Regions from separate parts of the Microbacterium sp. CFBP 8794 genome, predicted to be linked through region 4. Evidence: predicted binding sites of a transcription regulator. Region 4 holds the regulator's gene; each other region holds the start of a gene.
The links. Region 4 encodes HrcA, which represses chaperone genes, less so after heat shock. Its sites were predicted from a motif close to TTNGCACTCGNNNNNNNCGAGTGCNAA; they were not measured.
Positions count from the first base shown of each region.

Region 1: a site for HrcA is predicted at 1,752-1,778, ahead of IFU19_RS11640 (DUF4209 domain-containing protein). Genes of this name have one in related genera too.
Region 2: a site for HrcA is predicted at 4,571-4,597, ahead of groES (co-chaperone GroES). Genes of this name have one in related genera too.
Region 3: a site for HrcA is predicted at 3,887-3,913, ahead of IFU19_RS12755 (Hsp20/alpha crystallin family protein). Genes of this name have one in related genera too.

Region 1 is NZ_JACYTT010000004.1:159,526-167,368, reverse strand. Features, by position in the region: gene IFU19_RS11640 (DUF4209 domain-containing protein) at 1-1,592, opposite strand, end outside; gene IFU19_RS11635 (AAA family ATPase) at 2,205-4,574, opposite strand; gene IFU19_RS11630 (hypothetical protein) at 4,597-6,282, opposite strand; gene IFU19_RS11625 (RNA-binding domain-containing protein) at 6,430-7,843, opposite strand, start outside.
Region 2 is NZ_JACYTT010000003.1:292,678-300,520, forward strand. Features, by position in the region: gene IFU19_RS08845 (alpha/beta fold hydrolase) at 1-513, opposite strand, end outside; gene tsaB (tRNA (adenosine(37)-N6)-threonylcarbamoyltransferase complex dimerization subunit type 1 TsaB) at 579-1,211, shown strand; gene rimI (ribosomal protein S18-alanine N-acetyltransferase) at 1,211-1,804, shown strand; gene tsaD (tRNA (adenosine(37)-N6)-threonylcarbamoyltransferase complex transferase subunit TsaD) at 1,804-2,904, shown strand; gene IFU19_RS08865 (hypothetical protein) at 2,901-3,347, shown strand; gene IFU19_RS08870 (class I SAM-dependent methyltransferase) at 3,357-4,544, opposite strand; gene groES (co-chaperone GroES) at 4,674-4,970, shown strand; gene rarD (EamA family transporter RarD) at 5,111-6,052, shown strand; gene IFU19_RS08885 (ABC transporter substrate-binding protein) at 6,258-7,541, shown strand; gene IFU19_RS08890 (hypothetical protein) at 7,710-7,843, opposite strand, start outside.
Region 3 is NZ_JACYTT010000004.1:392,553-400,395, forward strand. Features, by position in the region: gene IFU19_RS12735 (type III polyketide synthase) at 1-1,007, shown strand, start outside; gene IFU19_RS12740 (methyltransferase domain-containing protein) at 1,094-1,756, shown strand; gene IFU19_RS12745 (FAD-dependent monooxygenase) at 1,749-2,867, shown strand; gene IFU19_RS12750 (UbiA family prenyltransferase) at 2,890-3,714, opposite strand; gene IFU19_RS12755 (Hsp20/alpha crystallin family protein) at 3,999-4,454, shown strand; gene IFU19_RS12760 (hypothetical protein) at 4,511-4,873, opposite strand; gene IFU19_RS12765 (NAD(P)/FAD-dependent oxidoreductase) at 5,161-6,381, shown strand; gene IFU19_RS12770 (SRPBCC family protein) at 6,525-6,977, shown strand; gene IFU19_RS12775 (aldo/keto reductase) at 7,041-7,843, opposite strand, start outside.
Region 4 is NZ_JACYTT010000002.1:360,215-368,057, reverse strand. Features, by position in the region: gene lepA (translation elongation factor 4) at 1-1,517, shown strand, start outside; gene IFU19_RS05550 (DUF1990 family protein) at 1,540-2,184, shown strand; gene hemW (radical SAM family heme chaperone HemW) at 2,184-3,401, shown strand; gene hrcA (heat-inducible transcriptional repressor HrcA) at 3,542-4,582, shown strand; gene dnaJ (molecular chaperone DnaJ) at 4,632-5,759, shown strand; gene IFU19_RS05530 (16S rRNA (uracil(1498)-N(3))-methyltransferase) at 5,762-6,496, shown strand; gene IFU19_RS05525 (HIT domain-containing protein) at 6,708-7,055, shown strand; gene IFU19_RS05520 (PhoH family protein) at 7,105-7,843, shown strand, end outside.

The DNA of each region.
Region 1 (7,843 bases), on a different contig from region 4:
CGATGGCGAAGGTTGGGACCCCCTGCATCGCCGAAAAGAGCGCGAAGCTCGAAAGCCAACGAGACCCCGAAGACCTGTTCGAGCTTCCCGGATTTGAGAAGCGAAGGCAGGCTGGTCTCGTCTTCTACTCCGTCGGCGTAGCGGCTGGTTCGATCGTCGATGGCCTTCAGCTGTTCGCGGACGAGGTGCTCGGTTTGCGGGATCAGGAGCTGGAAGGCGGTGAAGAAGTCGCCCGTGAACCCGTAGAACAGTGCTGTTCCAACCGATGTCGTCCTGTCTTTGGGAATCGTGTCGCTCTGGGAGGCGATGTCGACGAAGTCCGAGTGGGACCAGTGCTGTGTTTCGTGGAGGTGCCGCCAGACCGGGTGGAGAAGCTGGGGGACCATGGTGTGGACTCGAAATTCGTGGCTGCGCATCATCTGATGCCACAGAGGTGAGGGAACACCGAAGACTTCCTTCTTGGTGTCGCCGGTGACTGCGCTCACCCGCCCGTCCTTTTCGATGGTCCGGCGGGGTGTGTCGGTGAGAAGCGCAAAATTCTTGCGGATGTTCTCTGCGCCGGCGAGCTCTGCTGCGTAGTCGGTGTTCATAAGGCCAAGAAATATTGCGCGGGCATCGTCGCCCCTGGCGTTGGCGATCTGAGAGAGCACGTGATCCCGCGCGGGGCTCAGGTCGGGGAGCACGGTGCTTCTACGAGTGCTGTGGGACACCATGATCTTCCCGGCGCCGCGGATGTCGGCAGTGAGTTTATTACCGAGGTCTTCGAGAGCCCGGACGGTGCGGGCTCGGATCGAGGTCCGTAGGTAGTTTCTGTATGCACGGTGGAGAAGTTCCGACGCGTAGAAAGCGCTGTCGACACGAGCATCGGCGATGTGCCCTCGTGCTTCCTCCTGGAGCGTCAATGCAAGATCGAGCAGCAGGTCGTCTGAACGATCGCGATCTCCTGCGATGGCGGCCCATTCCGCTGCCTCCTCAAACTCGAAGGTGGACCGGCTGCTTCGCGCGGCGAATGAGAACTGGCAGGCTAGCCGTTTCGCATGGCGGTGGGTGCGTTTGTCCTCACGTAAGCGTCGACTGAATGAGATGTAGTGCAGATCCGGGAGGGGAGCGAAGATGAGCTCTACCACCCGGTCCTCAATCTGCTCCACCACCGCACGATGCGCGGGACCGAAGCCTCCCAGCTCCAGGGCGCGGGTCACGAGGTCGATATCGCGCGGCTTGAAGCCCTGTTCCGCTATAGCTTCTCGCAGGCTCTCCAGCATTGTCAGTGCTGCGTCCGCTCGCGCGCGCCCCGCGCTCCGTAGCGCGATCAGGTCCAAGCAGCGGACCCGCAGCCGCCAACTGTCGGTCATGTCGGCGAGATTGACGACGATCCGCATATCGTCCTCGGTGAGATCTGTGGGGCCAATGTCACCGAGGAACCACGGCTTGTAAGGAACGGAGCGATTAGTGGGGTCGAAGATGTAGTCCTCGACCGAGGTGACAATCTTCTTCGCTCGTTGTGCGTCGGCGTCTTCGGCGCTCACATCGGACACCAGCGCCCGCTGGACGGCCCTGCGCCACCGCTCGTCAACGCCTTGGTCACTGCTCATCCAGTGAGAGTAGCGGCGCAGTCTTATGGCCGGGGTCGATCGCTTGTCTGCCTATACAGGTGCGACGAGATGACGCGATGATCTTGAGATCGCGGGGTCTGCCCCACGGGGATCTCCCACGCAACCACATCCGGGGCGCGACGCCGGCACTCCTGCGTTTCGACACCCGCGCGATGAAGGTGCGCAGTCGTGCGGTAGATCCCGAAACAACGGGCGAGCGCGTACCTGGATTTGTCCGCCTGGTGCTCCTTGATGAGCTTCCTAAGATCTGATACCGGCAAGACTTTGACGCTCTGTTCTGGTGCGCTCCCATTCCCGCAAGGTATCTAGACCGTCTCGGGCACACCGCGCGATTTACTGGAGCAGCGAAAGCGTTGATATTCCGCGGTCCCCGTGGTTCGAGTAGTTTCCCGGCACTTGAAGAGACTTTGACCTGCCGAGAACCATTAGGAGCGGTTCCACTCAGTCGCCCTGACGGAATCGAGACTGGCGAGGCAAAGAGGGGAGCAGGTGCTCGGGTCAGACGCATTCTCTGAGGGCGGGTATGACAATCCCTTTGCGGGCCACCGCGGATGGGATTCAACCACAAGGCGGAGGCGGCGATCGAAAACCTTAAGGTGTCTGAACCTTGGCCACGCCGGCGTACGGCAGTGCCGCGAACGCCTCGAGGAAGCTTGGGTAGTCAGCAACGGGCTCGCGAGGGGCCTCGTTGAGTGAGTACTCGCGCAACCAACCGGTCATGACGGCTCGTACCTCATCGGCTTCGGCGCTGTCGTCGAGTTGGCTGTCGACTTCTTCAATCAGCAGTAGTACGTCCTCGCGCGAGGCGGAGGCGGGATGGTCGGTCTCGAAGCGGTCGCGGATCCGGTTGACACGATCCTTGATCAGCTCCGTCGACTGGACGCGAAGTGCCTTACGCTGCATTGCCGCGAGTTCTCGTAGCAATATCGAGAAGTTGCCTGAGAGCCGCTCCCTTGCGGCGATCGGCACCTTCTTGGAGCCCGCAGAGACCACTACGTGTCGGGCGAATGCGATCTTGTCGAGGTGAAAGTCGTCATTCGAGAGATGAGATCGCACCGCTGCTTGGACGCGGTCGAGTGTCCCCCCTGGCGAAGAGAAGACCGACTTCACGTCTAGCTTGAGGGCATCAACGTTCGCGTCTGTGACGAACTCCGCGACGTAGCTGCGGACCGCGTCCAATGCAACGTCGAGAGGAACCAAGTCTTCGATGCCAATCACGCCGTCCGGGTTGTCGGACTGCAGGCCGGCGATGTCCTTCAGCTGGCGAACGAACTGGGGATCGACCAGCTGCTTGCCGTTCGGGCCGCCCTTCTTCAGTTTGGCGACGGCCTGATTCCCCGCCTCGTCGCTATCGAGAAGGACGATCACGGCGGGCTTGTCGACATCGCGGCCACGCGCAAGGAATGCCATGTACGGCACGTGACTCGCCGAGCCCGCAGGAACGAGGGAGATGTCGTTGAGGTCGAGGTTCTGAGTCTCCGGCGTGCCTGCGTGTCGGAGGGTGCTAGACATGCCCGCAATCATGACTTGATCAGAGGCGCCCTCCAGAACGAGGTTGCAGCCACCCATGAAGGTCGTCTCTGCGACGAGCTCACCAAGAGCAGAGCGGAGCGGCTCGTAATGATTACGGGCCGCGTTCGCGACAACTCGTGTGCCCTCGTCGTGACGGCCTTTGTCCAGGACTCTCAAGCGCTCGGCGTGGTTCTTGTCTATGAGGAAGGGTGAGTGTGTGACGTAGACCACCTGAACAGCGGGCACGGCTGGGTCTTGGGGAAACGCGAACGCCTCGAAAATTCGAAGAAGGTCCTGCTGACCCGAGGAGGACAGGTACGCGTCAGGTTCGTCCATCAGGAGAATCTCGGGACGTGCTCCTGGCGACTCGATTGCCGTCTTCGCAACGTGTGCGAGGTACTGCACGAAGTAGCTGAGGAAGTACTTCAGGCCGCCGCTTCGCTCGTCGAACGAGTATGTGCGACCGGTTCTGTCCCGGATCATGAAGTCGAGGTGGAATTCCTGATGCTCCACGAAGAGTTCGAAGTGCTGGTCTTGCCGCCACCAGTGTTTGAAATTCAGGGCGTGCGACAGCTCCGCGTTGATCGTGTCGACGATGCTGGTCGCGTAGCCGCTCTTACCTTGCGCGATCGCGGCGGATAGATGTTCGAAAAGATCCGGGTTGAGTCCAGCTACATTGAGGAGGAGCGTTCGCGCCAGCTCAAACTTCCGTATATCTGTGTCCGCCACACTCGAGTTGGCCGTGAGGCTCGACCGTAGTGACTCTTTGTTTGCCTCGAAATTCTCGGGCGAAGACATCATCCCAGAGGCGCCGAAGAGCATCTCAAGCCCTGATCGCACCTGGGCATGTGGCATCGCGTCCTTCTTCTGACCGGACGCTACGTACTTGATCGGCACTGAGTCGGGAAGTGGGACCCCCGCGTCAATTTTGAAGACTATCGGCATCCCCATTTGATCCAGTGCAGAGGGCTTCTTCACTGACGCGAGCGACCACTCCTCACCGGTCCTCAGGTAGACGCGGGTCTTCGGTGTCGTGTTCATCCGAAACACCGCCAATTCGTCGGGGACGGCCTCGATCTTCTGCCCGAGTGCCTCCCCAAGCAGCGGCAGGTCCGCATCGGTGAGGCCTTTGAACCTCAAGCCAAACTCCGGTACCAGAAGTTCTTTGTGGCGCAGGAAGAAGGGGGAGTACCGGCAGAAGTCACGTTGCAGAACCTTCTCGCCAGTCAGTCCGAACTCGATCGCGGCCAGGACCTGGCTCTTTCCCGACTCGTTCGCTCCGACGATCGTCGTGATGTGGTCATCCAGTGAGACCTTCACGAACGGGTAGGGAGCTGGGCCACCGGGCACCTCATCCCACGGCAAGGGTTTGTACCCACTGCTGGCCCGCTTCATGAAGTCGAAGTTGAGCGAGCGAAAGAATCGCGCGTACACCGTTGTCAGCTGCATCAGTCCCCCCAAAGAGTTCTGCTCAATGTAGCGACTCGGTCCGACATTCGGGGTGTCTGGGCCACTCAGCCGCACTCAGATGGCCCCGCTTCGAAGTCGCCGCTAATATCTCGCGGACACCGATTGCCGGCGCGGACGGACGCAGGGCGGCAGCTTTGCCGCCGCAACGCCGGTCCGGGGCGACAGAAAGGGGACCGGAAAGGTGCCGGGGGACTTGCCGCTGCTGAGAGTCGCGACCGATGCTGTAGTCCTTGTGCGGCGCGGACGGATCCCAGCCCTCCATGTGCGGCCGTAGGTCGATCACTGACGGCTCCGCGTCGAAGACACCGTCGTCAAGGAGTTCAAGGTTCAGGATCGGGTCACGCCAGTCCGCGCGAGTGCGCGCCCATTCCAGCCATTCCTCCAGGCGGGGTCGCTCCGCGAGCAGTCCTTTCGCGATTGCTGCGGCCTCAAGTTGGTCTGCAAACTCCCGGAGCTCCCGTGCTCCTTGCCAGTTCTCGAACGATCTCGCGAAGATCGTCTCTCGCTGGACAAGGAGTGCCTTGGAGCGAGCGCGGTCACGTATCGCTTCCCATGCTTGCCGCTCGGCTGCCTTCTCCCGCTCGTATGCCTCTCGGGCCTCGGTGCGTTCGCGCTTCTGACGCTCCTCGGTCTCAGTGTCATCGACCACGCCCTTCTTGATCGCACGTGCAACTTCGCGGACGCGGGTCTCGAGTGGCCTCTTCGTTTCATCTGACCAGGTGTCGCTGTTGCGTTCGTATCGGTAGCTTCGATGGTCCAGATGGACCTCGTGCGAACCGTCTCGTTCGATCTTTAGGTGCAACCGGCCGGAGGGCACGTTGTCGAACTTCGGAAACTGCTTCCACGGGGAGCGGCGGAGTTCTCGCTGCTCTGCGTCCGTGAGCACGTGGGGCACCTCGTCCAAGAGCTCTGTAAGTTCGAGGTTCCGGCGACGGGTGCCGACCTGGACGAAGAGTCTCGGTTTTTTCAGCTTGACGTTCGCCCCGAGCTTGAGATCGTGCGTACGGAGCTCCTCAGCGAGACTGAGCACTACCCCGATGGCGCGCGGCCGAAGCGCTGCGCTGACCGTGCTCAGGATCGCCGCGGTCTCCAGTGCGCTACGGAGCGTTTCGACGTTCGTCGTGACAGTTCTTGCCGTCGTTCGGAGGCGGTCCCAGTTCGTGGTTTCCGCAGGGGAGCTGGCACTGAGCATGATGACAATGTCGCCCGAGCTGCGGCCGGTAAAGCGCAGCTCTCGTCCGTCAGGTACCAGGTCCTGGACCCTGCAGGCGTGCAGTACACGTCGATAGCGTGCTCTCATCGACGCATCTGGATCGCTGACGGTGAGTTGTCCTTGCTTCTGGAGCTGCTCGATCAGAACCTTGGCTTCTGCGAGTGTCTCCGGCGCGCCCTTGCCCGGCGCGGGTTTCGCCCGGCTTGGGCGGGCCGGAGGATCACCAGAGACGACCGCGGTGGGCGGCTCGTCGCTGGGAGGGTAGCCCCCATGTTTCAAGTAGAGCATGCCAGCTTCGGTGATCGCGGCGGTCCAGGTGCGACCATGACCGGTGACAGTTGCGAGGCCTCGGGATCTGAGAGCTGCGGCACTGATCTTGTGTACGTTGTTGTCCTCGGACCACCTGCCCGTGGGACACCCGTCAGCGATCCACTGCAAGACCTCCAGCTGCCGGTCATTGACGGGCCTGTTCATAGGAGCACCGTAGCGAAAGGTGCCTGGCGTCGGTTACGTCTGGTGGATGAATTCGAACGGATGGCGGACCTTGCGATCGACTACGCGAGCGTGATGCCTTCCTCGATTTGTTCACGAAACCGGGTCAGGCTTCACTCATGTGTGTAATTACAGCTGCGTGCTGACGAACTGCTGCGCGGCGCGGGGCAGAGACCACCAATGTCCGCCGAAGCCCAACGATTCGCGCTCCGCACTTGAGAACACCTCCGTCATCGCTTCGGCGATCTTGCGCGCGTCAGAAGCGGGGAACAACGCCGCGCGTGCGTCCGCATCGGTGGCGACAATCTCAAAGGCTGGATTGGCTCGGTCCTGGTTCATCGCCGATGCGGCCGGGTATCCACTTCCGTGATGCTGCCCCTCAGCGGCAACGATCAGGCAGTAGAGAATGTCGAACTGGCAGAGCGAGTTGAAGAGCACATCGTCGTGCGCGAGGTCGCCGGGGTCGGCGACCGCACTGTCGGGGACATCAGGACGCATCGCCGGCTGCTCGCTCATCAGGACCCGCGCGGCAGAGATCATCATCCCGCCCTTGCCTGTTGGGAAGAGGTCCGCTCGGCTCGCTTCGACCTGCCCGTGTCTGATCCACGACGAATAGACATACGTGTCACTGCTGGGTGGGTAAGGGCGAAGTACGAGGCTGTGAACGACCGACCACTGCCGAAGGCGGACGGCGAGGCTGCCAAGGACGTAGACGCGCGTGATGATGTCGAGTTGCGTCGCGGCCTCCCCGTGGCCGAGCGTGGTGTAGGCGTCGAAGAGGCTATCGATGGCCTTCACGGCAACTGCGTTGCGCTCAAAGTACATCGCGTGAGCAGCGACGATGGTGATCTTGTCCACCGCCGCCCGCCGCTCGTCGGGAATGCCGGCGAGTGCGGCAGCCTGTCCGAGGAACTGTCTCAGGCGGACGTCGCTGTCAGCTTCCAAGTGCGACACCACCGTCTCGCCGAAAGCGTCGTCTGCCATCTCAACGGACAGCGGGACGAGGGCAGGCCCGGGGCCACCGGCCCGCATGGCCGCCGCCAGGTCCGCGATCAGCGAGTCGACCTGGGCGCGGGCTTGCTCGCGGAGCTGTTGATCTCGCAGGCTCAGCAGGTCGTTCCAGTGCGCATGCCGAAGAGGGGTGTTCCTGGCTCCCTCGCGAACCAGGACATCTCCCTCACGGAACACCACGACTTGCTTGTTGTTAGGGCCGGGGAACTGGCCCAACTTGCTCATCGGCACAGGTAGCCCGTCGCGATGGTGGGGGAGGTAAATCAGAACGACTTCACGTCCGTCGACCTCGTGGATCTGTGAGATGGCGTGGACCTCACCTTCGACGTATTTCCTGATCATGTCACCCAACCGGGCACCGTCGAAGCGAGTTCGATCGGCGATGGTGCCAGTCGGAAGAGCGAGAGTCCCGTCGTCGTTGACACCGACCAAGATGTACCCACCAGGCGGCCGATTGCTCATCGAAACCGCATCCTTGACAAAGTTCAACTCATGATCCTTCGCCGTCAAGTCCAGCTCGGCCTTGAACTCC
Region 2 (7,843 bases), on a different contig from region 4:
AGCGAGCGGCCCGAGACCTCGCAGCACCCGCATCGCGACCACCATCCCGGCCAGCCAGGGGAGCCGTACGGCGCCGGAGACCGGGCGCCGCGTCACCGCGCGTGCGCCCGCCCCGCTGGGCGACACGACACCGACGGCCACCGTCTCGCGCGGGAAGCGTGCGGCGATGTCGAGGGCGATCACCCCGCCGAGCGAGTGCCCGACCACCCGCCAACGGGGATACCCCAGCGCGCGGGCCACCGCCGCGATGGCGACCGCCAACTCGGCCGGGTCGGGGACGGGCCCCGGTGACTCGCCCCAGCCGGGCAGGTCGAGCGCGACGATGTCCGACAGCGGGAGTCCGAGAGCGTCGGATGCCGCGACCATCGGTTCCCAGGTGCGCCACGATCCGGCGGCACCGTGCAGCAGCACGGTCGCGACCGGGCTGCCCGAACCACGCCCGGCGTGCGCCACGATCGGCCCCACCGACGTGGGGACGACGACACGGCGCAGGCCGAGGCCGATGGCATCCATGCCCTCTCTTCGGAGCAGACCACGAAGTCGGATGGCACAGGGGAGGTGCCGGATACGCTGGAACGGTGATTCTCGGCATCGACACCTCGCTCGGCACCGCCGTGGCCGCGATCTCGCGCGACGGCGAGGTGCTCGTCGACGAGCAGAGCAGCAATCCGCTCGGACACGCCGAGGTCATCGGCGACCTGTTACGGCGGGCCAGCGCGGTCGCCCCCGCGCCGACGCACGTCGCCATCGGCATGGGTCCCGGGCCCTTCACGGGCTTGCGCGTGGGCATCGCGACCGCGCGGGTGTACGCGTTGGGGCGCGGCATCCCCGCCGTCCCCGTCCCCAGCCACGACGGCGTCGCGCTGGGCATTCTGCTCGCCGACGCCCTCACGGGCACCGACACCGGCCGCTTCGCGGTGGTCACCGACGCGCGTCGCAAAGAGTTCGCCTTCAGCATCTACGACGGCCTCGACGACGACGGGCTGCCGGTGCGCGTCACGGATGCCGCTCTCAGCCCGCGCGACGGGCTCGACGAACGACTCGCCGCCGCCGGCGCGCGCCGTTACGACGCCACCGCGGTGTCGGCCGCCATGATCGCGCTCGCCGCCGCGCGGGCGCTCGATGCCGGCCGCACCCTCGCCGACGGCGAGCCGCTGTACCTGCGCAGCCCCGACGTCGTCGCCGCCCACGCGCCCAAGCGGGTGAGCTGATGCCCACCCGCGCTGCCACCTCGGCCGACCTCGACGCGATCATGGCGCTGGAGCACGCGTCGTTCCCCACCGACGCGTGGAGTCCCGCCATGATGCGCGAGGAGCTCGTCTCGCCGCACGGGTGGTACGTCGTCGTCGAAGAGGCCGGCCGGCTCGTCGGCTACGCCGGTCTGCGCGCCGCGCGGGGCGCGCGGGATGCCGATATCCAGACCATCACGATCGCCGAGACGGCGCGGGGCCGAGGTCGCGGCCGGGCCCTGTTGACGGCGCTGCTCGACGAGGCCGTGCGGCGGGACGTGCACGAGGTGTTCCTCGAGGTGCGCGCCGACAACCCCGTCGCCCAGACCCTGTACGCCTCGGAGGGTTTCGCCGAGGTCGGCCGGCGTCCGCGCTACTACCAGCCCGACGACGTCGACGCCCTCGTGATGCAGCTCGATCTGCGCGGGTGGGCCGCCCGCCGCGCCGAGACACGCGGCGGTGAGCCCGGCGACGGGTCCGGTGGATCCGCCGCCCTCTCGGCCACCCCGGCGCCTCAACCCGCCGACGGAGCCGGAACCCCCGCTCCCCCCGCCACCGGAAAGGGCTGGTGCTGATGGACGCGCCCCTCGTACTCGGCATCGAGACCAGCTGCGACGAGACCGGCATCGGCATCGTCCGCGGTCGCACGCTGCTGAGCAACACCATCGCCTCGAGCATGGACGAGCACGCCCGCTACGGCGGCGTCGTCCCCGAGGTCGCCGCCCGCGCGCACCTCGAGGCGCTGCAGCCCTCGATCGACGCCGCGCTCGCCGAGGCGGGCGTGACGCTCGCCGAGCTCGACGCCATCGCCGTCACGAGCGGTCCCGGCCTCGCGGGTGCGCTGATGGTCGGGGTGGGGGCCGCGAAGGGCCTCGCCGTCGCCCTCGACAAGCCGCTCTACGCCGTGAACCACCTGGTCGGTCACATCGCTGCCGACATCCTCGACGACGACGCCGCCGAACTCGAATACCCCACCGTCGCCCTGCTCGTCAGCGGGGGGCACACCTCGCTGCTGCTCGTGCGCGACCTCACCGGCGACGTCGAACTGCTCGGCGAGACCATGGACGACGCAGCGGGCGAGGCGTTCGACAAGGTCGCCCGACTGCTGAAGCTGCCCTACCCCGGCGGCCCCGAGATCGACAGGGCGGCAGCCTCGGGCGATCCCACCGCGATCCGGTTCCCGCGGGGCATGTCGCGCGCCTCCGACATGGCATCCCACCGCTACGACTTCTCGTTCTCGGGCCTCAAGACCGCCGTTGCCCGCTGGGTCGAGCAGCACGAGGCAGCGGGGCAGCCGGTGCCCGTCGCCGACGTCGCGGCGTCGTTCCGCGAAGCCGTCGTCGACGTGCTCGTGACCAAGGCCCTCGACGCGTGTGCGCGCCACGACGTCCCGCGCCTGCTGCTGGGCGGCGGGGTCATCGCCAACAAGCGCCTGCGCGACGTCGCCCTCGAGCGCGCGGCGGCGGCGGGTGTGGCCGTGCGCATCCCGCCGCTGAGCCTGTGCACCGACAACGGCGCGATGATCGCCGCCCTCGCCGCAGAGCTCATCTCGTCGGGGCGCCGGCCCTCGACCCTGGCGTTCGGCGCCGACTCCACCCTGCCGGTGACCGAGATCCAGGTCGCCGAGGATCCCGATGCCGAGGCCCCCGGGCTGCGCTCCGGACGCGTCGCATGAGCGAGGCGGCTCCGCCGACGCGGCGCGCGCGCAAGGTCGCCGAGAGCGTCGAGCCCGCCGACGACCTGCGCGCCGCCATCACCCAGGCGGCGGCGTCCGCTCGGCGCGACGACGAGGGCGACCCGGAGCGCCTGCCCACGGCGCAGCTCGAGATGGCTGCCTTCGGCGATCACGTCATCCCCTACGTCCCGCCGGCGCCGCCCACCCCGCCGTCTCTGGCGCCGTGGGCGCTCGGCGTCTCGATCCTCGCCCTCGGGGCGGCCCTGTTCACCGGCTGGCTCCTGCCGCTCGGAGCGCTCGCGGCGATCATCGCCATCGTGTCGTTGCGCCGCGCGCACGACAGTCGTCGCGTCGCCGCGTGGGCGCTCGCGCTCGCGCTGACGTCGGTGGCGTTCAGCGCCGGGTGGTTGATCTGGGGGTTCTCGCAGCTCGCCGTCGTGTGACGACCGGGCTCACACCCGATCGGCCAGCAGCGCGAGGCGCTTCGAGCCGATGCGGGTGAGCAGCAGGGTCGCCGACTCGTCGCCGCGCAGCGACAGCTTCTTGCGCAGCACGGCGGGGTCGACGTCGACGCCGCGCTTCTTGATCTCCAGGGTGCCGATGCCGCGCGCACGCAGGGCCTGGGCGAGCTTCTTCGGGTCGGCCGGGAGTTCTTCCCGCACGCGGAACGACGATACGAACGGACTCGTGAGGGCGGCGTCCGACGTGAGGTAGGCGATGCCGGGCGCGAGCATGCCCGCCTGCAGCGCGCGGGCGACCTCGCCGATCAGCCGGGCGCGGATGATCGCCCCGTCGGGTTCGTGCACGAAGGCACCCAGCTCGCGCTGCTCGACGTCGGGGGAGTCGGCGGGGGCGGTGAGCTCCCAGGCGTCGGTGCCGCGCACGACGAGGGCCGCACGACGCACGTTCTCGCGGGCCAGCACTCCCGACCACAGCACCAGTTCGATGGTCGACCCGTCGGCGCTGATCCACTGCGCTTCGACGTCGTCGGGAATCCGCCCGCGATCGAAGCCCGGGCCGAGCTTCACACCCCCGGGCGTGCTCTCGAGCAGAGCGAAGACCCACTCGAGCGAGGGCGACCATTCGCTCGACGACACCTGCCGCGTCTCGGAGTGCCCCGCCGTGCGGCGCGCCGGATCGAGCCAGACGGCATCCGTCTGATCGAGGTCGGTGTCTTCGGCGCGGCCGTGCGCGACGGTCACGGTCTCACCGAAGGGGGCGAGGTTGTACGCGGCGATCGCGGCCGTCACCTCGTCGGCGTCGACGGCGTGCACCCGGATGCCGAGCCCCGCCAGTCCGAGGGCGTCGCCGCCGATGCCGCAGCCGAGGTCGGCGACGCGGTCGAGACCGGCGGCGCGGAAGCGTCCGGCGTGGCGGGCGGCGATCGACAGGCGCGTCGCCTGCTCGAGGCCGGCGCGGGTGAACAGCATGCGCTCGGCGAACGGGCCGAACTTGGCCGCTCCGCGCACCCGCAGACGTGCCTGACCGACGACGGCCGACACGAGATCGGGGGAGTGCCCGGCCGCGCGGAGTCGAGAGACGGCTCGGGCCGCGTCGTCGGTGGACTCGATGCCGCCCACCTCGTCGAGCAGGCGGAGGCCGTCGGGCGTCAGCAGGGCGGTGAGCTCGCGGGTATCCACCGATTCAGCCTATGCGGGCGATTGTGTTGGCACTCGCGTTGCGTGAGTGCCAGTGCTTCCCTAGACTCGAATTAGCACTCTCCCCGTGTGAGTGCTGACAAGTCTTCTGTAACGAGAAAGAGGTAGACCGTGTCGGTTTCCATCAAGCCGCTCGAGGACCGCATCGTCATCAAGCAGGTCGAGGCTGAGCAGACCACCGCGAGTGGTCTCGTCATCCCTGACACCGCCAAAGAGAAGCCGCAGGAGGGCGAGGTCGTCGCCGTCGGACCCGGCCGTATCGACGACAACGGCAACCGCGTCCCCCTCGACGTCGCCGTCGGCGACCGCGTGCTCTACAGCAAGTACGGCGGCACCGAGGTCAAGTTCGGCGCCGACGAGTACCTGGTGCTCTCGGCTCGCGACGTGCTGGCGGTCGTCGTCCGCTGATCGCGCAGTCCTGCACGAAGGCCCCGCATGCTCCGGCATCCGGGGCCTTCGTCGTTCCCTCACCCCCCGGCGTCGCGAGGTGGCAGGAAAGTGGTGGGGAACGGCGGCCCGCGGCGTCGCCCCGCGCGTAGGCTGAATCGGTGACCCCCGCCGCCCCTCCTGTCTCCGGCGGCAGTACCCGCGGTGCCCTCTACGCCCTCGGTGCCTATCTGTTGTGGGGCGTCCTGCCGCTCTACTTCCTGCAGCTCAAGCCCACCGGCCCGTTCGAGGTCGTGGCGTGGCGGATCCTTCTCGCCTTCGTCTTCTGCCTGGTGCTGCTCACCGTGCTGCGCGCCTGGCGCCCGTTCCTGGCGATCGTGCGGCAACCGCGGCTCATGGCGCTCACCGCGGTGGCCGGCGTGCTCATCTACGTCAACTGGCAGACGTACCTCTACGGTGCCCTCACGAACCACGTCATCGAGACGAGCCTCGGCTACTTCATCAACCCGATCGTGACGGTGTTACTGGGGGTGCTGGTGCTGCGCGAGCGACTGCGGGTGCTGCCGTGGATCGCGATCGGCATCGCCGTCGCCGCGGTCGTCGTCATCGTGGTGGGCTACGGCACCTTCCCGTGGATCGCGCTGACGCTGGCCTTCTCGTTCGGCTTCTACGGTCTGGTCAAGAAGCAGATCGGGCCCTCGGTCGATGCGGTGAGCGGCCTGACGCTGGAGTCGATGTGGCTGCTGCCCGTAGCCGGTGTGCAGCTGGCCGTCGTCGCGGCGTTCGGCGGTCTCACCCTCGGCACGGCGGGCACGCTGCACACGGTGCTGCTGTTGGCTGCGGGGGCGGTCACGGCCGTGCCGCTGCTGCTGTTCGCCTCGGGCGCCCGTCGCGTGCCCCTCACGGTCATCGGGTTGCTGCAGTTCGTGGCGCCGATCATCCAGTTCGCGATCGGGGTGTGGGTGCTCGGCGAGGCCATGACCCTCGAGCGGTGGATCGGTTTCGCCCTGGTCTGGGTGGCGTTGATCATGCTGAGCGTCGATTCGGTCGTCGCGTCGCGCCGACACCGCCGCGTCGTCGTCGACGTGACGGAGCCCGTCTGACCGGCCAGATCATGCGTTTGTCGTCCCTGCCGACATATCTCCTAGTGCACCGCGACGACGCCGTGTGAAACCGTTATGCGGCCGTGATCGCGACGACTCACATCGTTAACGAACGGCAACACGCAGAAAACGCGCGGCGGCTTAGGTTTAGGACACCAGGCGGTCCTCGTGGGCTGCCCAACGTTCATTCACAGCAAGGAGCACTATGAGCGTCATCACACGTACGCGCACTGGCAAGGTCATCGGCGGCATCGCCCTGATCGGTGCCAGCGCGCTCGTCCTCGCCGGTTGCGCCGGTGGCGGCAACGACGCCGCTGCCCCCAGTGCATCATCCGGCGGCGGCGCCGTGTCAACTGCAGACGGGGCTTTCCACGTCGGCACCATCCTCCCGGCCACGGGTAACCTCGCCTTCCTCGGCCCGCCCGAGGTCGCGGGTGTCAAGCTCGCGATCCAGGACATCGAAGCCACCGGCGACGCGTTCCCGTTCACGACCGAGCTGACCGAGCGCGACTCGGGTGACACCACGACCGACATCGCGACCCAGTCGGCCACCGAGCTCGTCGACGCCGGCGCCGATGTCGTCATCGGTGCGGCTTCGTCGGGCGTGTCCTTCACCTTCGTCGACCAGCTGGTCGACGCGGGCGTCGTGCAGATCTCGCCGGCGAACACCTCGCCGGACTTCACCACCTACGCCGACGACGGGTACTACTGGCGTACCGCTCCATCCGACGTGCTGCAGGGCCGCGTGCTCGGCAACCTGATGGTCGGTGACGGCGCGGCCAACGTCGGCGTCATCTACATCAACGACCCCTACGGCATCGGCCTCAAGGACAACGCGACCAAGGCCATCGAGGCCGCCGGTGGCGAGGTCTCGGTCGCAGTTCCCTACAACCCGGGTGACACGGTCTTCACGTCGCAGGTCGACCAGGTGCTCGCGTCGCAGCCCGACGCCGTCGCGATCATCGCGTTCGAAGAGACGTCGTCGATCATCCCGCAGCTCGTCAGCACGCAGGGCTTCCCGGCGTCGAAGGTCTACTTCGTCGACGGCAACCTGTCGAACTCGTACGAGTTCGCCGCCGGCACGCTGCAGGGCGCCAAGGGAACGCTCCCCGGAAACCCGGCCGACACGTCGTTCCAGTCGCGTCTGAAAGAGGTCGATCCCGCCCTCACCGACTTCAGCTACGCGCCGGAGTCCTACGACGCCGTCATCGTCGCCGCCCTCGCTGCGGCGCAGGCGAAGGACGACTCGGGTACGGCCATCCGCGACAACATGCAGTCCGTCTCCGAGGGGGGCGAGAAGTGCACGACGTTCGCCGACTGCCTCGCGCTCATCAACGAGGGCACGGACGTCGACTACGACGGCGTCTCCGGCCCGATCACCTTCGACGAGAACGGTGACCCGACCGAGGCGTACATCGGCATCTACCAGTACGGTGCCGACAACAAGTACACCCTGCTGAACACGGAGTTCGGCTCGCTCAACGAGTGACCTGACACCGCACGAGGGCCCGGATCCGCCAGGATCCGGGCCCTTCGGCGTTCGTGCGGGCCGGATCGGTGCCGCGCCGGCATCCGCGTCCCGGCGTGCCACGGGCTCTCGGGGCCTCGGAGGGCTCGGCGCGGCCGGCGGCAGCCCTCCGCGGCCTCGGCCCCGGCGTCAGGGGGTCAGGCCGCAGACGGAGGCGGTGAAGGCGAGCAGGGCATCGGCGACCGCCTGCGGCCGGTCGAGCGGAACGACGACGTCCCGGCCGTCGACCCGCGCGACGAGGTCGAACAGGGTGCCCACCTTGT
Region 3 (7,843 bases), on a different contig from region 4:
CGCAGCCCGGGTTCGACCGCAAGGGCCAACGCCTGGTGGGTGCGGCCTTCGATGCCGCCGCCATCGACACCCGCCACGTCGTGCTGCCGCAGCTCGCCGGCGGCACCGGGGGCGGGCTCGGCGTCCGCGACGGCGACACGCTGCTCATGCCGTCCACGGGAGCCCGCAACGCGGAGTACCGCCGCACCGCACCCGCCCTGTTCGCCGAGGCGTCGCGCGCCGCGATCGAGGGTTCGGGGCGGACGCCGGATGCCATCACGCACGTCGTGACCGTCTCGTGCACCGGCATGTTCGCGCCGGGTCCCGACTACCACCTCGTGCGCGACCTCGGCCTGCCGACCTCGGCCGAGCGGTACCACCTCGGTTTCATCGGATGCGCGGCCGCGATCCCCGCGCTGCGGCTCGCGGCGCGGATCGTGACCGCCGACCCCGACGCCGTCGTACTCGTGGCGTGCGCCGAGCTGTGCTCGCTGCACTGGCAGACCTCGTCGCACCCCGACCAGATCGTCGCCGCCTCGGTGTTCGCCGACGGCGCGGCGGCCGCGGTCGTGGCATCCGGAGACTCATCGCACCCCGGTCTCGACCTCGACGACTTCGCCACCCACGTCACCGACGAGGGCGAGAAGGACATGGCCTGGACGGTGGGCGACTCCGGATTCGAGATGACCCTCACCCCCGAGGTGCCGCGCATCATCGGGCGCGAGATCGCCGGCATCGCCGCCGACGTGCTGGGCGACCTCAGCGACGTCGACGCGTGGGCCGTGCATCCCGGCGGCCGCAGCATCCTCGACCGCGTCGAGAGCGCTCTCGCCCTGGATGCCGCCGCCCTGGCGCCCTCGCGGGAGGTGCTGCGCGCCCACGGCAACATGTCGAGTGCGACCCTGCTGTTCATCCTGCGCGACCTGCTGGCCGACGTCGCGCACCCCGACGGGGAGCGGATCGCCGCGCTGGCCTTCGGCCCCGGCCTGACGGTCGAGGCGGCGCGTCTGACGCTGCGCCGCCCGTGAGCGCCGCGCGAGGCCCCGCAACCAGCGACGGAGCCACCGGCCTCTGGCGCAGCCTCGCCCGACGCGATGCGGCGCTCACCGAACTGATGGACGACCCCGACTGCGACCCGCGCGCCCTGGCGGCGACGTATCGGCGGTTCGACGTCGTGAACCGCCTGGTCTCGGCCTGGGGGCACGTGTACCGCACGCGCGTCCGCCCGCAGTTGCAGGCGCTCGGCCGCCCCGCCCGCGCGCTCGACCTGGGGTGCGGCGGCGGCGACGTCGCCGTCCGTCTGGCGGGCCTGGCCGCGCGCGACGGGTTCGACGTCGAGTGGACCGGCGCCGATCCCGACCCCCGCGCCATCGCCTCGGCCCGCGCGCGCGAACGACCGGGCGTGCGGTTCGTGGCCCAGGACTCGGGCGCCCTGCGCGCCGCGGGCGAACGCTACGACCTGGTCGTGTCGAACCACGTGCTGCACCACCTCGACGCCGCGGCCCTGGCGACGTTCGCCGAGGACTCGCTCGCCCTCTCGAGCGGTCGGGTGCTGCACGCCGACATCGCCCGCGGCCGACTGGCCTACGCCCTGTACGCCGCGGGGATCGCCCCGCTGTCGGCCGGCACGTTCCTGCGCGTCGACGGACTGCGCTCGATCCGACGCAGCTATCGCGCCCCCGAGCTGGCCGCCGCGCTCGGAACACCCTGGCGGGTCGAGACGCCGGCGCCCTTCCGTGTTCTCGCCGTGGCCGAGGGGCGGGCGGAGCGTGCCTGAGGTGCTGGTGGTCGGAGCCGGACCCGTCGGCCTCGCGCTGGCGGCCGACCTGCGGGTGGGCGGGGTCGACGTCGAGATCGTCGAGAAGCGCGCCGGCACCGGATCCGGGTCACGGGCCATCGGCATCCACTCCCCCGCTCTCGCCCTCCTCGAGGCGTCGGGCGCGACCGAGGCCCTGCTGGCGCGCGCCGAGAGGATCGTCCGCGGCGAGGCGCGGGCCGACGGCCGGCTGCTCGCGGCGATCCGCTTCGATCGCCTGCGGGCGCGTCATCCCTACGTCGCCGCACTCCCCCAGGCCGACACGATGGAGGTGCTGACCGGCCTCGCGCCGCGCGTGCGTCGGGGGGTCGCGATCACCGCCGTGCACGACGACGGCCCGGGCGTACGCGTGAGCGCCACCGGTCCGCACGGCGACGAGGAGATCCGCGCCCGCGTCGTCGTCGTGGCCTCGGGATGGGCGGGCCGCGACCTCGTGTACCGCCCCGGCGCCGTTCGGACGCACCACTACCCCGACCGCTACGTCATGGCCGACGTCGTCGCTCCCGGCGGCCCGATCGCCCGGGTGCACCTGGAACGCCAGGGCGTGCTGGAATCGTTCCCGCTGCCCGGCGGACGCCGCCGGCTGGTGGCGTGGGCGGGCACCGACGAGGTGGCGGATGCCGCCGGCACCCTCGCGCGGGCCGTCGCCGAGCGCGCGGGGCTCGAGGTCGACATCGCCGACGCGACGACGTTCCGCGTGCGGCGCGCCGTGGCCCCGGCGCTGCGGCGCGGACGCGTCGTGGTGGTCGGCGACGCCGCCCACGAGGTGAGCCCCATCGGCGGTCAGGGGATGAATCTCGGACTGCTCGACGCCCTCACGCTGGCCCCGCTGCTGCCCGGGTGGGTGCGGACGGGCGAGGCGGTCGGCCTCGGACGATGGGAGACCGACCGTCTGGCCTCGGCGCGGCACGCGGCGCGCTTGGCGTGGCTCAACACGATGCTCGGGCGAGCCACGGGCCCGCTCGCCCACCCCCTGCGCACCGGGGCGCTGCGCACCATGCTGCGGGGGGCGGGGGGCGCGCTGTTCACGCGCGCGTACGCCATGCGACTGGATCGCGCCGCCCGCGACTGACGAGCCGCCCGGGTGGGAGGAGTCAGGTCACGACGAGTTGAGCGGCGAGCAGCAGCGCCGCCAGCATCGTGAGCTGGAACACCGCGCGTCCGGGCGCGCGCACGAGCACGAGCACCACGGCCGTGGCCGCCACCGCGACGACGGCGGTGAAGAAGATCGCGCCGAGCACCGTGGCATCCGTGCCGATCAGCACCGCCACCGCTCCGGCGACGACGCCGACCGCCGCGAGCACCACCGAGACCCGCGCACCGAGGCGGTGCGGAAGGCCCCGCACGCCCGTGCGCCGATCGTCGTCGAGGTCGCGAACGACGTTGGTCAGATGCACGGCCGCGCCGAGGGTGGCTCCCGCGAGCGACGCCCACGGGGCAGCCAGCGCGGGAGAGGCGAGGGACAGCGTCGCGAACGACGGAAAGAGCCCGAAACTCAGCACGAACGGCACGATCGACACCGGCGTCGACTTCAGCCCGGCGTTGTAGGCCCACGCCGAGGCCAAGGCCACCGCGTGCGCGGCGACGAGTCCGGGGCCGAGCGGCACCGACAGGAGCACGGCGAGGAGCGCGGACGCCACGGCCACCCCGAGCGCACGTTCCGGAGTGATCGCTCCCCCGGCGATGGGCTTGTCCGAGCGGCCGACGGCGGCGTCGCGCGCGCCGTCGATCGCGTCGTTCGACAGGCCCACCGACACCTGCCCCGCGAACACGGCGATCACCAGCAGCGCGAGTCGCCCGGGCTCGACCCCGGCGGCGAGGCCGAGGGCCAGCGACAGAACGGTCACGACCAGGGTCGGCCCCGGGTGGGTCGCGCCCCACAGCGCCCGCACGAGGGGCGGCTTCGCCGCGGCATCCATCACCCGATGACGCTACCGCGGCGCCGTGCTCGAACGCGCTGACCCGCTCCGTCACCGCGCCATCGCGTCACCGCGCCACGGCGTCACCGCGCCAGCGCGCCAGCCCGTTGAGTGTCCAGGACACGCCGCAGAAAGCGACCCCGGCACGGCGCGTCTTGGACACTCGACGGTCTTGGCACTCTCCTATCGAGAGTGCTAATCTGCTGCCACGTTGAGCGCACAAGGCTCAACTTCATCGAACTCCGGATGCCGATATCCGGACCGACCGAAAAGGAGAACCGACCATGGCCACTTACGACCCCTTCCGCGACCTCGACCGCCTCGCGTCGACCCTTCTCGACGCCCGTCGCGGGGGCGGACCGCGCCGGATGCCGATGGACCTCTACCGCGACGGCGACCACTACGTGCTCTCGGCCGACCTTCCCGGGGTCGACCCGGGCTCGGTCGACATCGACGTCGACGGTCAGCTGCTGACCATCCGCGCCGAACGCACCCTCGCCACCGGCGACGACGTCAAGTGGATCACCCGCGAGCGCGAGACGGCCACCTTCGTCCGCCAGCTCAACCTCGGCCAGGGCATCGACACCGACGGCATCAGCGCCGCCTACCGCAACGGGGTGCTGTCGGTCACGATCCCGGTGAGCGAGAAGGCGAAGCCGCGCCGCATCGCGGTGGCCACCGACGACCACGACGGCGTCATCCGGGCGCACGAGAGCGAACCGCAGCTCATCGAGCAGTAATCCATCGCGAAGAGAGGGGTCGGCCCGAACGGACCGACCCCTCTCTCGCGCGTCGCTCAGAGGTCTTCGGGCGCCAGGTCGCCCTGGCCCTCTTCGCCGAGCTCGACGACGCCCGGATCCTGACCCTGCGAGTCGGTGCCGGTGGACCCGGGGTGGATGTCGTCGAACGGGATGTCGGTGTCGTCGGCGGCGATCTCGGCCGGGTCTGCGCCCGTCGCGGTCGCGGGGGCGATGTCCTGCGGGTCGACGCCCTCGTCGAGGGCCGTCGTGGCATCCCACTCCGCCTGGGCGGGGTCGAGCGCGGGGTCGGGCTCGATCGAGGTGTCGCCGTCGCGCAGGGGCTGCACGCCCGCGATGCCGACGTCGGCGGCGGGGGTCGACGAGTCGGCGGGGGACGGGTCGATCGAGGCGTCGCTCATGAGGATCCTTTCGTCGAACGCACCGGGGTGCGTCACCGCTGATCGGCGGTGCCTCCATCCAACGATGCCGACGCGGCCGCGCCCCGCCCCTTGACAGGCCCGGCCCGCGCACGGACCACGCGCTTCGACGGGTGCGCCCCCGCTCCGGCGCGGGAGAAGCGCTCCTGCCGACGGCGAGCCCTCTTCGTCGTTCCCCAGCGCCCGGGTCGTCCGCCCGACCGACGCTGTCAACCGGGTGGTATCCCGCTGCCGATGACGACACGGTGAGGGAGACGAGAGGATCCCCCATGAACGACTCGAGCCGCACCGTCGCTCGCGCCGACACCCCCCGCATCGTGATCATCGGCGGGGGCAACGCCGGACTGTCGGTGGCCGGACGCCTCCACCGGGCCCGCGCCGGAGACATCACCGTGATCGAGCCGCGGACGCAGCACGTCTTCGCGCCCCTCCAGTCGCACATCGCGGGAGGCGCGGCACGGGCCAGCGAGGCCGTCCGCGCGCAGGCCGACGTGATCCCCCCGGGCACCCGCTGGCTGCGCGACGAGGTCTTCACGGTGGATGCCGCGGCCCGCCGCGTGCATCTCGTGTCGGGCGGTCATCTCGACTACGACCAGCTCGTGGTGTGCGCCGGCCTGCGCATGGCATGGGAGCAGATCCCGGGCCTGCCCGAGGCCATGGCGGCACCGAACGGCATCTCGAACTACGACTACGACCTCGCCGCGAAAGCCTCACCGGTGCTGCGCGACCTGCGCTCCGGCACGGTCGTGTTCACCCAGCCGCCCGAGCCCGCGTCCTGCGGCGCGGCCGCGCAGAAGCCGATGTACCTCGCGTGCGACTGGTGGCGCGCGATCGGTGTGCGCGACGACCTGCGCGTGGTCTTCGTCGCCCCCGACCCCGTGCCCTTCGGCATCCCGGCCATCGACCGCGAGCTGCAGCGCAAACTCGACGAGTACGGCATCGAGGTGCACTACAGCCGCGAGGTGCGGTCGGTGGATGCCGAGGCGCAGACGATCACGATCGGTCACGGCGAGGCCGAAGAGACCCTGGCGTACGACGTGCTGCACGCGGTCCCTCCGCAGCGGGCGCCGGAGTGGATCGCCGGCAGCGGGCTGGCGGCATCCGACGATCCGCACGGGTTCGTCGACGTCGATCCCGAGACGCTGCAGCACACGCGGTATCCCGAGATCTGGTCGGTCGGCGATGCCGCCGCGGTGGCGACCCGCCGTTCCGGGGGCGCGATCCGGCAGCAGGCGAAAGCCCTCGTGAAGAACATGACGGCGGTGAGAGCCGGGCGCTCCCCCTCCGCGAAGTACGACGGCTACAGCGTCGTGCCGTTCACGGTGTCGCGCGGCACCGTCGTCTTCGCCGAGTTCGATCGTCAGGGGCGCCTGCAGCCCACGATCCCCTTCTGGCGTTCGCTGTATCGAGAGCGCGCCCTGTCGTGGATCGCCGACCGTCGGGTGCTGCCCTGGGTCTACTGGCACCTGATCCTGCGCGGTCGCGCCTAAGCCGCGGGGCGAATCCCCGAACGACCCCGGCGCGCCGCGCACGCCCATAGGGCACGCGAGCCGATCCCTCAACCCCGGGGGCAGCTCGCCCGTGACGAGCGAAGACTGGGACCAGCCCCGGAAACCACACGAAAGAGGACACCATGGCACAGGTCATCGAAACCATCGACGTCAACGTTCCCGTCCGCGTCGCCTACAACCAGTGGACGCAGTTCGAGGAGTTCCCGCACTTCATGAGCTTCGTCGAGTCGATCACGCAGAAGAGCGACACCCTCACGCACTGGAAGGTGAAGATCGCCGGTGCCGAGCGCGAGTTCGACGCCGAGATCACCGAGCAGCACCCCGACGAGCGCGTCGCCTGGAACAGCGTCGGCGGCGACGAGAACCACGCGGGTGTCGTGACGTTCCACCGTCTCTCCGACGACGAGACGCGCGTCACCGTGCAGATCGACTGGGAGCCCACCGGAGTCCTCGAGAAGCTCGGTGCCGTCTTCGGCGCCGACGACCACTCGGTGAAGAAGGACCTCGACAACTTCAAGAAGTACATCGAGTCGCGCGGTGCCGAGTCCGGCGCCTGGCGCGGCGACGTCAGCTGACGTCATAGACAGGAAAGCCGGGTCCACCCTTCGGGGCGGACCCGGCTTTCGCGTGTCAGACGCTCACCACTGCGGGTGGATCTCCGCCCGCAGACGGCGGTCGTAGACGTCACGCACCAACGCGTCGAAGGCGTCGAGGTCGAAGCCCTCGTCGAGGAGCTGTGCGGCCCCGGCGTTCGATGTGGCCTGCGCCACCGAACGGGCGCCCGGGATCACCGAGGTGATGCCCTCGCGCGAGGCGATCCACGCCAGCGTAGCGGCGGGCAGGGTGACTCCCTCGGGAAGCGAGGCCTTGAGCTCGTCGGCCGCGGACACCCCCTCGGCGAACGGGACGCCCGAGAACGTCTCCCCCTTGTCGAACGCCTCGCCGTTGCGGTTGTACGTGCGGTGGTCGTCCTTGTCGAACGTCGTGTCGGCGGTGTACTTGCCCGAGAGCAGACCGCTCGCCAACGGCACGCGGGCCAACACGGCGACGTTCTTCTCGGCCGCCATCGGCAGCACCTCGTCGAGGGGCTTGAGCCGGAACGGGTTGAAGATGATCTGCAGGTTGCTGAGGTTCGGCCGGCGGAGCGCCGAGAGGGCCTGCTCCATCGTCTCGACCGACGCACCGTAGGCGGCGATGACACCCTCGGCGACGAGCTGGTCGAGCGCGTCGTAGGTGGCGTCGTCGTCGATCACGGCTGACGGCGGGCAATGCAACTGCACGAGGTCGAGGGTGTCGGTGCCGAGCAGCCGCCGCGAGCGGTCGATCCACCCACGGAAGTTCTCGATCGTGTAGTTCTCGGGCACCTGGTCTTCGCGACGGCCCATCTTGGTCGCCACGGTGATGCCCGTGGCGGCGGTGTCGTTCAGGAACTTTCCGATGA
Region 4 (7,843 bases):
AGGGAGCGATCCTGCTCGTGGATGCGGCGCAGGGCATCGAGGCGCAGACGCTGGCCAACCTCTATCTCGCACTCGAGAACGATCTGACGATCATCCCCGTGCTGAACAAGATCGACCTGCCGGCCGCCGACCCCGAGAAGTACGCGGCCGAGCTCGCCGGCCTCATCGGCGGCAAGCCCGAAGACGTGCTGCGCGTCAGCGGCAAGACCGGCATGGGCGTCGAGGAGCTGCTCGACCTCATCGTCGACAAGATTCCCGCCCCGGTCGGCAAGCCCGACGCCCCGGCGCGCGCCATGATCTTCGACTCCGTCTACGACGCCTACCGCGGCGTGGTCACCTACGTGCGCATGATCGACGGCTCGCTGCAGCCGCGCGAGCGCATCCAGATGATGTCGACCACCGCGACGCACGAGCTGCTCGAGATCGGTGTGTCGAGCCCCGAGCCCGTGCCCACGCGCGGTCTCGGCGTCGGCGAGGTCGGCTACCTCATCACCGGTGTGAAAGACGTGCGCCAGTCGAAGGTCGGCGACACGATCACGACGCACCGCAAGCCCGCCACCCAGGCGCTGCCCGGGTACACCGATCCGAAGCCCATGGTCTTCTCGGGTATCTACCCCATCGACGGCAGCGACTACGCCGAGCTGCGCGAAGCCCTCGACAAACTCAAGCTGTCCGATGCGTCGCTGCAGTACGAGCCCGAGACCTCGGTCGCGCTGGGCTTCGGCTTCCGCGCCGGGTTCCTCGGCCTGCTGCACCTCGAGATCATCACCGAGCGCCTTTCGCGGGAGTTCGGTCTCGACCTCATCACCACCGCCCCGTCGGTGACCTATGAGGTCACCACCGACACGGGCGACACCGTCTCGGTCACCAACCCCAGCGAGTACCCCGACGGTCGCGTCGCCTCGGTCTCGGAGCCGATCGTCAAGGTCGGCATCCTGCTGCCCAAGGACTACGTCGGCACCGTGATGGAGCTCTGCCAGTCGCGCCGCGGAACGCTCCTGGGCATGGACTACCTCAGCGAGGACCGCGTCGAGCTGCGGTACCACATGCCCCTCGGCGAGATCGTGTTCGACTTCTTCGACCACCTCAAGTCGCGCACGCAGGGCTACGCGAGCCTCGACTACGAACCCGCCGGTCAGCAGACCGCCGACCTCGTGAAGGTCGACATCCTGCTGCAGGGCGACAAGGTCGACGCGTTCAGCTCGATCGTGCACCGCGAGAAGGCCTACGCCTACGGCACGCTCATGGCCGAGCGCCTGCGCAAACTCATCCCGCGCCAGCAGTTCGAGGTGCCCATCCAGGCCGCGATCGGCGCCCGCATCATCGCGCGCGAGACGATCCGCGCCATCCGCAAGGACGTCCTCGCGAAGTGCTACGGCGGTGACATCACCCGAAAGCGCAAGCTGCTCGAGAAGCAGAAAGAGGGCAAGAAGCGCATGAAGATGGTGGGCCGCGTCGAGGTGCCGCAGGAAGCCTTCATCGCCGCCCTCTCGGGCGACGTCGAGGCCAAGAAGTAACGACCGATTCGAGAGGAAGATCATGCGCCGGCAGAACTTCACCGACGACACGGTCGACTACGCGGCGGTGGGCGCCACTCAGGCCCCCGACCTCATGCAGTATCCGCCCGAGCGTTCCGTGCCCGCCGAAGATGCGTGGCGTATCGGCAGCGGCGAAGAGCGCTTCGTCGCCGCGGGCGAGTTGCTGCTCGCGTGGGCGCCGCTGCGCAGCGAAGAGCTGAGCATCACCGACGTGCGTCCCGCGTCGGGCGCCGGCTACGCGGGCGTCGGCTTCGACGCCGAGGGCGCTCCCGTCGCCCCCAGCCGCCTCGAGGCCGAGCAGCGCTTCGCCGCCGACGGCACCCCGTTCGTCAGCCCCGGAACGGGCGTGCGCCTGCACGGCAAGGTCGATGGCCACCGCGCCGACGCCGAGCTGCGGGTCATCTCGGTGTTCGAGGAGCCGCGCCGCGTCGGATTCATCCTCGGCACGGTCGGACACTCCATCGTGAGCGGCGAAGAGTTGTTCTCGCTCGAGTGGCGCGACAACGACGAGGTCTGGTTCGTCGTGCGCGCGTTCGACCGCCCCACCGCGCCGTCCTACAAGCTCCTCACCAGCCGCGTGCGTCGTCGCCGCAAGGCGCTGTTCACGCGGTACCTGCGCGCGATCTCGCCGCTGTACACGTCCTGATGGGCGGACCGCTTCCCCTCGGAGACCCCGCGCCCACCGACGGTCGTCTGCCCGACGACCTGACCATCGACCCGTCGGTCGACTTCGGGGTCTACCTGCACGTGCCGTTCTGCCGCGTGCGCTGCGGCTACTGCGACTTCAACACCTACACGGCCAGCGAACTGCGCGGCGCGCGGCAAGACGACTTCGCCGACACGCTCGCCGCCGAGGTGCGCCTGGCGGGCGGGGTGATGGATGCCACGGGTGGCCGCCGCACGGCATCCACGGTCTTCTTCGGCGGGGGTACGCCGACGCTTCTGCCTCCCGGCGATCTGGCCCGCATGCTCGACGCCGTGCGCGCGGAGTTCGGCATCGCCGAGGGGGCCGAGGTCACCGTCGAGGCCAATCCCGACACCGTCGACGACGCCGTGGTCGAGACACTGGCCGCGGCGGGCGTCACGCGCGTGTCGATCGGCATGCAGTCGGCCCGCCCGCACGTGCTCGCCGCCCTCGACCGCACCCACGACCCCGCGAACGTCTCGACCGCCGTCGCCGCGGCCCGCCGCGCCGGGCTCGACGTGTCGCTCGACCTCATCTACGGCGCACCGGGGGAGTCGCTCGACGACTGGCGGGCGTCTCTCGAGGCCGCCGTCTCGCTCGCTCCCGATCACATCTCGGCCTACGCGCTCATCGTCGAAGACGGCACGAAGCTCGCCCGCCAGATCCGCTCGGGCGCGGTCGCGGAGCCGTCCGACGACCTGCAGGCCGACATGTACGAGCTGGCCGACGAGATGCTCGCCGACGCCGGGTACGACTGGTACGAGGTGTCGAACTGGTCGCGCGGCGTCGCCCACCGTTCGCGGCACAACCTCGCCTATTGGCGCGGCACGGACTGGTGGGGGTTCGGACCGGGCGCCCACAGCCACGTCGCGGGGCTGCGCTGGTGGAACGTCAAGCACCCGGCCGCCTATGCCCAGCGCCTCGCGGCGAACGAGTCGCCGGCCGCCGCGCGCGAGCGCCCCGACGAGACCGCCCGACGACTCGAGTCGGTGCTGCTGCGTAGCCGCATCCGTGAGGGTCTCGCCGTCGGCGAGCTGCACGGCGAGGGCCGCAAGGCCGTGGCGTCGCTCATCGCCGACGGGCTCATCGAGGGGGCGGATGCCATCCGGGGCCGCATCGTCCTGACCCGCCGCGGACGCCTGCTGGCGGACGCCGTGGTGCGAGCCCTCACGGTCTGATCCGCGCCGTCGCATCCCGCGGCGGGACCGCACGCACGCGCGGAGGATCTGGCATCCGCGAGCCCCCGACGGGGCAGGCCGTCGATCGGCGTAGAATTGGCACTCAGTCAAGTCGAGTGCCAGACGGGGAGGAGCAGCGCATGGTGTCGGAACGCGGCCTCCAAGTGCTCCGCGCGATCGTGCAGGACTACGTCGACACGCGTGAACCCGTCGGCAGCAAAGCGATCGTCGACCGGCACGCGTTCGGTGTGTCGGCGGCGACCATCCGCAACGACATGGCGCTGCTCGAAGACGAAGACCTCATCGTCGCCCCCCACACCTCGTCGGGCCGCGTGCCCACCGACAAGGGCTACCGCGTGTTCGTCGATCACCTCGCCGAACTGCGCCCGCTCTCGGGAGCGCAGCGCAGCGCGATCACCTCGTTCCTCGACGAGGCGGGCGATCTCGACGACCTGCTCGCCCGTACGGTGCGTGCCCTGACGCAGCTGACCGGCCAGGTCGCGATCGTGCAGTACCCGTCGTTCGCGCGCGCCAACCTCTCGCACGTGGAGCTCGTGGCTCTCGGCGGTCCCCGCGTGCTCGTCATCCTCGTCACCGACACCGGCCGCGTCTCGCAGCGGATCGCGCTCGTCCCGGCCGAGCCGGCCGAGGCCGACATCGTGCAGCTGCGCGCGCGTGTGGGCGCGGTGCTGGTCGGGCGCTCCGTCGCCGACTGCGCTCAGCAGGTCTCCGCGGTCGTCGCCGACGGACCCCGCCCCGGCATCGCCCTCGACGCCGTCGCCGACGCCGTGTTCCGCGTCGTCGGCGAGGAGCTCGAGGAGTTCCGTCAGGATCGCCTCGTCATGGCTGGGGCGGCGACCCTCGCCAAGCGCGAGTCCGACTTCCGCGGCAGCATCTACCCGCTCCTCGAAGCCATCGAGGAGCAGGTGACCCTGCTGCGGCTCATGACCGAGATGGTCGCCGACGAGAAGGGCTTGTCGGCCAGCATCGGCCGCGAGAACGAACCCTTCGGACTCATCGAGGCCTCGGTGCTCGCCAGCCGGTACGACGGCTCGACGGGCGGTGCCCGCGTGGGCCTGCTCGGCCCCACCCGCATGGACTACTCCTCCAACCTCGCGGCGGTTCGCGCCGTCGCGCACTATCTGACCCGGATGCTCGAAGACGACGACAGCGCGCGCTGACGAGCACCCCACCGAGAACGACCCCGCACCCGCGGACAGGAAGGCGATTGTGGCTGACCACTACGAGGTCCTCGGCGTCGAACGAGACGCCAGCGCCGACGAGATCAAGAAGGCGTACCGCCGTCTCGCTCGTCAGTTGCACCCCGACGTGAACCCCGGTGACGACGCGTCCGAACGCTTCAAGCTGGTCACGCACGCGTACGACGTGCTCAGCGACCCCGAGCAGCGTCGCCGCTACGACATGGGCGGCGACCAGAACCCCTTCGGCGGGGGCGGGGGAGCGGCCGGCTTCGGCGGCTTCAGCGACATCTTCGAGACGTTCTTCGGCGGTGCCCAGGGCGGCGGAGGCGGGCGTGGACCGCGTCCGCGTTCGCGTCGCGAGCGCGGGCAGGACGCCCTCGTGCGCGTCACGCTCGATCTCGGCGACGTCGTCTTCGGCACGCACCGCGACCTCGACGTCGACACCGCCGTCCTGTGCGAGACCTGCCAGGGAGCCTGCACGCAGCCCGGCACGAGCGAAGTCACCTGCGACATCTGCCACGGCTCCGGTCACGTGCAGCGCACGGTGCGCAGCCTGCTCGGCAACGTCGTCACCAGCCAGCCCTGCAACGTGTGCCACGGACACGGCACGACCATCCCCTACCCCTGCGGCACCTGCCAGGGGCAAGGGCGCGTACGCGCCCGCCGTACCGTGTCGGTCGACATCCCCGCCGGCGTCGAGTCGGGCCTGCGCCTGCAGCTTCCCGGTTCGGGTGAGGTCGGCCCCGCCGGCGGCCCCAACGGCGACCTGTACCTCGAGATCACCGTCGACGCGCACGAGGCTTTCAGCCGCGAGGGCGACGACCTGCTCGCCACCCTTGAGGTGTCGATGCCGGATGCCATCCTCGGCACCACCACGACGATCGACGCCCTCGATGGAGCCGTCGAGCTCGAGGTGCGCCCGGGCGTGCAGTCGGGCGACGTGCTCACCATCAAGGGCCGCGGCATCACGCCGCTGCGCGGAAGCCAGCGCGGCGACCTGAAGGTCGGCGTGCACGTCGTGACGCCCACGCGCCTCGACCACAAGGAACGCGCCCTCATCGAGGAGTTCGCCAAGCGCACGAAGGCCCCCCAGCCGCGCCTGGCCGAGCACCAGCAGGGCATGTTCTCGAAGTTCCGCGACCGCTTCCGGCACTGACCGTGGCGCTGCACTTCGTCACCGACGAGGCGGCATCCGCTCAGCCAGGGGATGCCGTCACGCTCACCGGAGCAGAGGCGCACCACGCCGCGGCCGTCCGCCGCGTGCGCGTCGACGAGGCGGTCACCCTGGGCGACGGGCGCGGGGCATGGCTGGAAGGTTTCGTTACGGCCGCGACGCCCAAGCAGGTCGACGTGCGGGTGACGGGCCGTGAGCAGCATCCGGCCCCGTCGCCGCGCTTCGTGCTCGTGCAGGCGCTCGCCAAGGGCGACCGTGACGAGCTCGCGGTGCAGGCGGCGACCGAACTCGGCGTCGACGCGATCGTTCCCTGGCAGGCGGCGCGGAGCGTCTCGCGCTGGGATGCCAAGGCCGACAAGGGTCTGGCCCGCTGGCGCACCATCGTGCGCGAGGCCGCGAAGCAGGCGCACCGCGCGTGGATCCCCGACGTCGAGGGCGTCGCCCGCACGGCCGACCTCGTGCGCCGCGCCGGCACCGACCTGGTGCTGGTGCTCGAGCCCTCGGCATCCGATCGCCTCACCGCGGTCGCCGTCGAAGCCTCGGACGGTCGCGACGTGGTGCTGGTGGTCGGGCCCGAGGGCGGGATCGCCCCCGAGGAGCTCTCCGCGCTCGAAGGCGCCGGTGCGCGGCTCGTGCGCCTGGGCGACACGGTGCTGCGCACCTCGACCGCGGGGGCGGCGGCGATCTCGGTGCTCTCGGCGGCGCACGGGCGCTGGTGACCTCCCGCCGCGTTCCGATCCTCCCGTCCGGGGCGCGAAACGTCCCGCCCCGCCCGTCCGGGGCGCGGAATGTGCACCGGGGCGCACAACAACCGCCCCGGTGCACGGTTCACGCCCCGTCCACAAGTCGCGCGGCTCGACGCACCACCTCGCCCGTCGAGCCCGCACCCCCCCGACCTGCGTGTCGGAGCCCGTCACTAGACTGGATGCCATGAGCGAACCGTCGATCTTCACGCGCATCCTGCAGGGCGAGATCCCCGCCGAGATCGTCGCCGAGACCGAGAACGCCTTCGCGATCCGCGACATCGCCCCGCAAGCGCCGGTGCACCTGCTCGTCATCCCCAAGACGCAGCAGTACCGCAACGTCGTCGAGCTGGCGGCGGGCGACCCCGACCTGCTCACCGAGGTCGTGGGGCTCGCGAACAGCGTCGCCGCCGAGCATGCCGACGGCGACTTCCGGCTGATCTTCAACACCGGCGAGGGCGCCGGCCAAACCGTCTTCCATGTGCACGCCCACGTCCTCGCGGGTGGCCTGAACGAAAAGAGCGTGGGTGTCTGACTCCGCCGAAGAATCCGTCGTCGACCGCATCGAGGTCGACGGCGTGGCCATGGTGCAGCTCCTCGGACCGCAGGATCGCCTGCTGCGCGTCGTCGAGAAAGAGCACCCCGAGGTCGACGTGCACGTCCGCGGCAACGAGATCACGCTGTCGGGCACCGCTTCCGCCGTCGCCGCGGCGCGGGGCCTCGTCGACGAGCTGCTCGCGATGACCCGCTCGGGTCATGGCCTCGACCCCTCCGACGTGAAGAGCTCGAACCGCATGCTCTCCGACGGCGGTCCCCGTCCGTCCGAGGTCATGGGCGAAGCGATCCTGTCGTCGCGCGGCAAGGTCATCCGCCCCAAGACCGCCGGGCAGAAGGCCTACGTCGACGCGATCGACGAGAACACCATCGTGTTCGGCATCGGCCCCGCCGGTACCGGCAAGACCTACCTCGCCATGGCCAAGGCCGTGCAGGCGCTGCAGCGCAAAGAGGTCGCCCGCATCATCCTCACCCGCCCCGCCGTCGAAGCCGGCGAGCGTCTGGGCTTCCTGCCCGGCACGCTCACCGACAAGATCGATCCGTACCTGCGCCCGCTGTACGACGCGCTCAACGAGATGATGGACCCCGACATCGTGCCGAAGCTCATGGCGACGGGCACGATCGAGGTCGCACCTCTCGCGTACATGCGCGGACGCACGCTGAACGACTCGTTCGTTGTGCTCGACGAGGCGCAGAACACCACGCCCGAGCAGATGAAGATGTTCCTCACGCGCCTCGGCTTCGGCACGCGCATGGTCGTCACCGGCG